DNA from 2 places in the Bariatricus sp. HCP28S3_D3 genome. Region 1 is predicted to be linked to the other one. Evidence: predicted binding sites of a transcription regulator. Region 1 holds the regulator's gene; the other holds the start of a gene.
The links. Region 1 encodes HrcA, which represses chaperone genes, less so after heat shock. Its sites were predicted from a motif close to TGTTAGCACTCNNNNNNNNNGAGTGCTAACA; they were not measured.

Region 2: a site for HrcA is predicted at 1,540-1,570, ahead of htpG (molecular chaperone HtpG). Genes of this name have one in related genera too.

Annotation. Positions count from the first base shown of each region.
Region 1 covers NZ_JBQHTK010000003.1:126,338-130,852, reverse strand. The annotation lists gene lepA (translation elongation factor 4) at 1-716, shown strand, start outside; gene hemW (radical SAM family heme chaperone HemW) at 718-1,932, shown strand; gene hrcA (heat-inducible transcriptional repressor HrcA) at 2,095-3,138, shown strand; gene grpE (nucleotide exchange factor GrpE) at 3,165-3,857, shown strand; gene dnaK (molecular chaperone DnaK) at 3,968-4,515, shown strand, end outside.
Region 2 covers NZ_JBQHTK010000001.1:43,059-47,573, reverse strand. The annotation lists gene ACTNB3_RS00200 (FtsX-like permease family protein) at 1-1,505, shown strand, start outside; gene htpG (molecular chaperone HtpG) at 1,656-3,719, shown strand; gene ACTNB3_RS00190 (DUF5721 family protein) at 3,789-4,292, opposite strand; gene rluF (23S rRNA pseudouridine(2604) synthase RluF) at 4,484-4,515, shown strand, end outside.

The sequences.
Region 1 (4,515 bases):
ACCTGGTTACGACGGCGCCCGGAGTTATCTACAAAGTACACAAGACAAACGGAGAGGTGATCGAGCTTACCAACCCGTCTAATCTGCCGGACCCTGCGGAGATTGAATATATGGAAGAACCTGTCGTCAAAGCGGAGATCATGGTAACATCGGAATTCATCGGCGCGATCATGGATCTGTGCCAGGAAAGACGGGGCGTGTACCAGGGAATGGAATATATCGAAGAGACAAGAGCGGTGCTTCACTATCACCTGCCTTTGAATGAAATCATCTATGATTTCTTCGATGCACTGAAATCCCGTTCACGCGGATACGCTTCTTTTGATTATGAACTTCTCGGGTATGAGAGGTCCGAGCTGGTCAAGCTGGATATTCTCATTAATAAAGAAGAAGTCGATGCACTTTCCTTCATTGTATTTGCAGGAAGCGCTTATGACCGGGGAAGAAAGATGTGTGAAAAGCTGAAGGAAGAGATCCCGAGACAGCTCTTCGAGATCCCGATCCAGGCAGCGATCGGAAGCAAGATCATTGCGCGTGAGACGGTCAAAGCTCTGCGTAAAGATGTTCTTGCGAAGTGTTACGGCGGTGATATCACACGTAAGAAGAAACTTCTGGAGAAGCAGAAAGAAGGAAAGAAACGTATGCGTCAGGTGGGAAATGTAGAAATTCCGCAGAAAGCATTTATGAGTGTTCTGAAATTGGATGATAAGAAATAATATGGAAAGAAAACAAATATCAGGTGGGGCGGGCAAGCCTTTGGAACTGTACATTCATATTCCGTTCTGCCTGAAGAAATGTGCCTACTGTGATTTCCTATCAGCGCCCGCAGGCGAGAAAGAGCGGGAAGAATATGTACAGATTCTGTGTGAGGAAATCAGGACAAATGCAGGAAAAGTGGAAGAGTATCAGGTCTCTTCCATTTTCTTTGGAGGAGGGACTCCCTCTCTTCTTACCGGAGACCAGTTCCGGATGATTCTTGATACGGTTCGGGATCAATATCACATTTCTGCGGATGCGGAGATTTCTATGGAGATGAATCCCGGTACGGTTACGGATGAAAAACTGAAAGCGTATAAAGATGCCGGTGTGAACCGGCTGAGCATCGGACTACAGTCTGTCCATGATGAAGAACTGCGGATGCTTGGAAGGATACACACTTATGAAGAATTCCTTGAGGCCTATAGGAGTGCGAGGATGTGCGGATTTGACAATATCAATATTGATCTGATTTCGGCGATCCCGGGTCAGACGGCGGAGAGCTGGACCGAAACACTGAGAACAGTCGCGGCTCTGGAGCCGGAGCACATTTCTGCATACAGTCTGATCATCGAACCCGGAACTTTATTCTATGACAGGTACGGGGAAGATGCAGGACGGGAAGAAAGGGCGGAGTCGGGATGTGAGAAAAGAAAGGGTGCAAATCTGCCGTGGCCTGCGCTTCCTACGGAGGAGGAAGAACGGGAGATGTATCATCAGACAGAGCAGATCCTCGTCGGTGCGGGATATCAGCGGTATGAGATTTCCAATTATGCAAAGCCCGGATACCGATGCAGGCACAACTGCGGGTATTGGAGAAGAGTGCCGTATCTGGGGTTCGGCGTGGGTGCCGCCACATTTTTTGAAGGGGCAAGATACAGTAATCCGGAAAAGATGACGGAATACAGGGATAATTTTGAAGAAAAATTTTCCGGAGAAAAACTCAGCCTGGAAGATGAGATGGAGGAATTCATGTTTCTCGGACTGCGCATGACGGAAGGCATATCGAAAACAGAATTTGAGGAAGCCTTTGGAACCGGGATCGAAGCGGTCTACGGAAAACCGATCCGGAAACTGAAAGGTATGCATCTTATAGAAGAACATGAGGACCGTATCGCGCTTACAGAACAGGGAATCGATGTGAGCAATACGGTATTTGTGGAGTTTATGTTTTGAGAAAAGGACTGTCATATGGCAGTCCTTTTGCGATAAAAAAGTGTAACTATGAAATATTTATAAAGTGGGTTGACAAAGCGTGTTGGGAGTGATACATTAATAAGCGAAGATGATGTTAGCACTCGAATATACCGAGTGCTAATAAAACAAAGGAGGGTGCAGATGGAGTCTATACAGGAACTTAGTGAGCGGAAAACGAAAATCCTTCATGCCATCATTAAGAATTATTTAGACATCGGAGAGCCGGTGGGATCGAGAACGATTTCCAAGTATACGGATCTGAACTTAAGCTCTGCAACGATCCGGAATGAAATGGCGGATCTGGAAGAACTGGGTTATATCATGCAGCCTCACACATCGGCGGGAAGGATTCCATCTGATAAAGGATATCGATGGTATGTAGATATGCTGATGAGCCAGAAAGAGCAGGAGGTCACAGAACTCAAGGAACAGATGCTGGAGAAGTCAGATAAGATGGATCAGCTCCTAAGGCAGGTCGCGAAAGTACTGGCAACGAACACCAATTACGCGACGATGATTTCCTCTCCGGTATATAACAGGAATAAGCTGAAGTTCATCCAGCTTTCACAGGTAGATGAGAACCAGTTGGTCGTCGTCATTGTGATGGATGGAAATATCGTAAAGAACCAGATTATTACACTGGAAGAGCCATTGGATAACGAAGCATTGCTGAAACTGAATATGCTGTTAAATACGGCACTGATCGGACTGTCGGTGGAAGAGATCAATCTCGGAATGATCGCCAGACTGAAGGAACAGGCAGGGATTCACAGTGAAGTGGTCAGTAATGTGCTGGATGCAGTGGCGAATGTGATACAGCTTGATGATGACATGGAGATTTACACCAGCGGCGCAACGAATATTTTTAAATATCCGGAGCTTAGCGATAAGCAGAGCGCTCAGGAGATTATCAGTGCTTTCGAAGAAAAGCAGCAGCTGGCAGCGCTGGTATCAAAGACGATGGCCAGCAGCGAGAATAAAGACATTCAGGTCTATATCGGAAATGAATCCAATGTGGAGAAGATGAAGGACTGCAGTGTTGTCACAGCGACCTATGAGCTTGGTGAGGGTATGCAGGGGACCATTGGAATCATTGGACCGAAGCGGATGGATTACGAACATGTAATGAAGACGTTAAAGACTCTGATGGCGGAACTGGATGAGATTTTCCACAGGGATGGTTAGAACATCCGGACTATGAAAGGAGAAAGGTGGCAGAACCGTTGGATAATCAGATGAGTAATGAAGAAATGGTAAAAGAAGCAGTGGAAGAGGCAAAGAAAGCCGCCATGGAAGCGGAAGCAGAAGAAGCTGCTGAAAAAGAAAATGATAAGGAAGAGGATTCCGAAGAAAGTCGGGAAGGTGAGAACAAAGAGGCCGGCGAAGCAGATGCGAAGGAAGAAGAAAAAACAGAAGAAACTGCGGAGCCGAAAAAATCAAAGCTTTTTGAAAAAAAGAATAAAAAAGACAAGAAGGATGAGCAGATTGCAGATCTGACAGATAAGCTTACCAGACAGATGGCAGAATTCGATAATTACAGAAAGCGGACTGAGAAAGAAAAATCAGCCATGTATGAGATCGGTGCAAAAGATATCGTGGAAAAGATTCTTCCGGTCGTTGATAATTTTGAACGCGGCCTGCAGTCTGTAGCTGAGGAAAACAAAGAAGATCCGTTTGTGCAGGGAATGGATAAGATCTACAAGCAGCTTATGACAACACTGGAAGGCATCGGTGTGAAACCGATTGAGGCGGTCGGACAGGAATTTAACCCGGATTTTCATAATGCAGTGATGCATATTGAAGATGAAGAGGCCGGAGAGAATGTCGTGGTCGAGGAATTCCAGAAAGGATATATGTATCGTGAAAGTGTTGTGAGACACAGCATGGTAAAGGTTGCTAATTAAAATAGCAGAATGAATGAAATAGTTTGTATATTTACACATGAAGATGCAGATATACTCTATATAAACAAAGTAAGTAAACAAATTTTTTAAAATATTAGGAGGTCTTCATAATGGGCAAAATCATTGGTATTGATTTAGGTACAACAAACAGTTGTGTAGCGGTTATGGAAGGTGGTCAGCCGGTTGTAATCGCAAATACAGAAGGTGCAAGAACAACACCGTCTATCGTAGCATTTACAAAAACAGGAGAACGTCTGGTAGGTGAACCTGCAAAACGTCAGGCAGTTACAAACGCAGAAAAGACAATTTCTTCTATCAAGAGAGAAATGGGAACAGACCATAAAGTTGACATTGACGGAAAGAAATATTCTCCGCAGGAAATTTCAGCTATGATTCTTCAGAAACTGAAAGCAGATGCAGAAGCATACCTTGGAGAAAAGGTTACAGAAGCAGTTATCACTGTTCCGGCATATTTCAACGATGCACAGCGTCAGGCTACCAAGGATGCCGGTAAGATCGCCGGTCTTGATGTAAAACGTATCATCAACGAGCCTACAGCGGCAGCACTTGCTTATGGTCTGGACAATGAAAAAGAACAGAAGATCATGGTTTATGACCTTGGCGGTGGTACATTCGATGTATCCGTTATTGAGATCGG
Region 2 (4,515 bases), on a different contig from region 1:
GCACGATGAAAGCACTCGGATACGGGAAATTGGCCATAGCTAAAAAGTATATTTTCTATGCACTTTCCGCGACACTTGGCGGAAGTATCGTGGGCGTCCTGATCGGTGAGAAGGTGTTCCCACTGGTTATCATTTATGCATATAAGATCCTGTATAAACATTTGCCGGATATTCTGCTCCCGTATCATTTGATCTACGCGGTTCAGGCGACAGGAATTGCTGTGATCTGTACGCTTGCGGCGACGATCGGTTCCTGCTATAAGGAACTCGCATCTCATCCGGCTGCGCTCATGAGACCGCCGGCACCGAAACAGGGCAAACGGATCCTTCTGGAAAGAATCGGATGGTTCTGGAGAAAACTTAGTTTTACATGGAAATCATCGATCAGAAATCTGATCCGCTATAAGAAACGGTTCTTTATGACCATTTTCGGTATCGGAGGATGTATGGCACTTCTTCTGGTCGGCTTTGGCCTTAAGGATTGCATTTACGAGATCGTAGACCTTCAATATGAAAAGATACAGTTTTATGATGCGACTGCATATATGAATGATACGATCGATAAAGAAGAAAAGAATCAGATCCTTGACGAATTGGAAGCAGATTCGGCGCTGGATGATTTTACACAGGTGAGGATGCAGAAACTGAAAGTGAAATCGGAAAGCGATGAATCAAGCGTGTATCTTGTGGTACCGGAAAGTGAAGAAGAACTGAAAAGCTTTCTCAGCTTCCACAGCAGAACCAGTGATGAAACATATACACTTGCCGAAGATAAAGTGATTCTTACCGAAAAGATGTCTCAGATCCTTGCGGTGAATGTGGGAGATACCATCACGATCAAAGATGACGACAAAGGAGAACGTGAAGTTGTGATCGGCGCTATATGTGAGAACTATATGGGACATTATCTCTATTTGAGCAATGATACCTATGAAGAGCTTTATGGGGCACCGCCGAAATATAATAGCATCCTTCTTCGTATGAAGGACGGACAGGAAGACTCGATCGAGGAAACGGGCAGGACGCTGCTTGAATTTGATGATGTGTTAAATGTGAGTTACAGCAAGAGCATCGAAAGCAGGCTGGATGATATGCTTCGAAGTCTGAATCTGGTCATCATCGTGTTGATCGTTTCTGCGGGAATGCTTGCGTTTGTGGTGCTGTATAATCTGAATAATATCAATATCACAGAGCGAAGGCGTGAACTGGCTACACTGAAAGTTTTGGGATTTTATGATATCGAAGTCGCATCTTATGTATACAGAGAGAATGTGATGTTGACCTTCTTGGGAGCATTGGTGGGAATGGGACTTGGAAATCTCATGCACAGATTTGTGATCGTAACCGTTGAAGTCAATGAAGCGATGTTCGGAAGAGAAATTCACCCAATCAGCTATCTGTACAGCTTCCTGTTTACCGTGGCATTCTCTATGTTCGTGAACTGGATCATGTTCTACAAACTGAAAAAGATTGATATGGTGGAATCTTTGAAGAGCGTAGAATAGAAAGTTTAGAAAAAGTTTATATTTTTCACAAAATTATTAGCACTCATTCAAAACGAGTGCTAATTTTCTATTGACATTTGGATTTTAGGGTATTAAGATATCTGATAGATGTGAAAAAGAAAAAAATATTTAACATAAGGAGTGGTACAAATGGCAGCAAAAAAAGGCAGTCTTTCAATTAGCAGCGAAAATATTTTCCCGATCATTAAGAAATGGGTGTATTCCGATCATGATATTTTCGCACGTGAACTTGTTTCCAACGGATGTGATGCGATTACTAAACTGAAAAAACTGGATATGATGGGCGAATATGAAATGCCGGAAGATTATAAAGCAAAGATCCAGGTTATCGTAAATCCGGAAGAGAAAACATTGAAATTCATCGATAACGGACTTGGTATGACCGCGGATGAGGTGGAAGAGTATATCACACAGATCGCTTTCTCCGGCGCAACGCAGTTCCTTGAAAAGTATAAGGACAAGACGACAGAGGATGACATGATCGGTCACTTTGGCCTTGGATTCTATTCCGCATTCATGGTTGCGGACGAAGTACAAATCGATACACTTTCTTATAAAGAAGGCGCAGTACCGGTACACTGGGTAAGTGATGGCGGAACAGAGTATGAGATGGAAGACGGCAATAAAGAGGGAGTTGGAACGGAGATTACCTTATTGCTTAATGAAGACAGCCTTCAGTTTGCCAATGAATACCGTATGCGTGAAGTGCTGGAGAAATATTGCTCCTTCATGCCGGTAGAGATCTATCTTTCAAAAGAAAATGCAGAGACAGAATATGAGACGATTCCGGAAGAAGAACTTCTGGATACTGATGAGGTCGTTGAACATATCCATGAAGATGCAAAGATGGAAGAAAAAGAAAATGAGAACGGCGAAAAAGAAATGGTAGAAGTTTCACCGGCAAAGGATAAAGTTAAGATTGTGAAGCGTCCGGTTCCGATAAATGATACACAGCCGCTCTGGACCAAACATCCGAATGAATGCACGAAAGATGATTATATCGAATTCTACCGCAAAGTATTTATGGATTACAAGGAGCCTCTGTTCTGGATCCATCTGAACATGGACTATCCGTTTAATCTGAAAGGTATTCTGTACTTCCCGAAGATCAATACAGAATATGATTCCATCGAAGGAACCATCAAACTGTATAACAACCAGGTATTTATCGCAGACAATATCAAGGAAGTGATTCCGGAATTCCTGATGGTATTAAAGGGCGTGATCGATTGCCCGGATCTTCCGCTGAACGTATCAAGAAGTGCACTGCAGAATGATGGATTTGTACAGAAGATCGCAGAATACATTTCCAAGAAAGTGGCAGACAAATTGTCCGGAATGTGCAAGACTGATAAGGAAACTTATGAAAAATACTGGGATGATATCAGTCCGTTCATCAAATTCGGCTGCCTGAAGGATGAGAAATTCTGTGATAAGATGAAAGATTACATCCTCTTCAAGAATCTGGATCACAACTATCTGACACTCAAAGAATGTATTGAGAAGAACGGCGGCACGATTGTAGAGCCGAATGAGAATAAAGAAGATGAGAACGAGGATGCAAACACCGTTACAGAGGATATGAAGACAACCATCTACTATGTAACGGATGAACAGCAGCAGAGCCAGTATATCAACATGTTCAAGAAAGAAGGACTGGATGCAGTGATTCTGTCCCACAACATTGATTCTCCGTTCATCACACAGCTGGAGCAGAGAAATGAGCATGTGCGGTTCCAGAGAATCGATGCAGAACTGACCGATCATTTCAAAGAAGAAGTGGCAGAAGACGAAAAGGATGCATTTAAGGAAAAAACGGACAGCCTGATGGAAATCTTCCGGAAAGCGCTTGGAAAAGATAAACTGAATGTGAAAGTGGAAAAGATGAAAGATGAAAATGTCGCTTCCATGATCACCCTTTCTGAGCAGTCACGCCGTATGCAGGAAATGATGAAGATGTATGGCATGGCAGGAATGGATCCGTCCATGTTCGGAGATGATTCTACATTGATCCTGAATGCAAATCATCCGCTGGTTCAGTATGTGGTGGATCATAAAGACGGTGAAAATACAGAACTGTTCTGCAAACAGCTTTACGATCTGGCGATGATTGCGCATAAACCACTGAATCCGGAGGAAATGACGGAATTTGTAAAACGAAGCAATGAGATAATGTTAATGCTTACAAAATAGAATACTGCAGATCATAAAAACGGGGGTCTCCTGATGTGCGATGTCATTTAGGGACCCCTTTCTTATGTGTTAAGACAAGATTTCAAAGGGGATATCCTGTTTTGTAAAGATACGCTGGACCATTTTGTCCCAGGCCTGCTCCAGCGATTTGTCCATCGTGAACAGCTTCATAGAGGTGCCTGTCGTACAGGTAAGGGATGTGCCGTTGAATTTGAAATTGAGATACAGTCCCTGTACATCAGCCGGGGAAAAAGGAAGCTCTTCCCGCTCAAGAAGATGGGCGATATTCGGTGAAGAAAGCGATAATACAAGCTTGAAGCCAAGCGGAGTTCGCTTCCCTTTGATCAAGGAAAAACAAAATTCCCTTACTTCTTTCCAGAGCGCAAAATTCCGTTCGATCTGAACAGGTTCGTCGGTTATGTCCTGATGGAAAAAATCTTTTTTCAGATGTCCGTCAAACTGAAATGTACAGAATGTGACGATCTCACCCTCAATGAAGAGAAACGAATCGAAACCGGAATGCAGAAGCAGTCCATTCATGCATTTTTTAGTGTCAAGTGAAAAGATCAGCATGAAATACCTCCTGAAATGTGTAATGATATCATTATGTATAGCTAAGTATAGCATACCGGAATGGGAAATGCATCAATTGACTTTTCTTAATAAAGACAGTACAATGAGAATGCTAAGGTTTCGGGAGCACGAAAGGTACACCGATCCGTAAGTATTTGTATGACCTCCTGGGTCAGAAAATGGGGTTAAAAGTGACAAATAAGATTGAACAGCAATTTAAGAA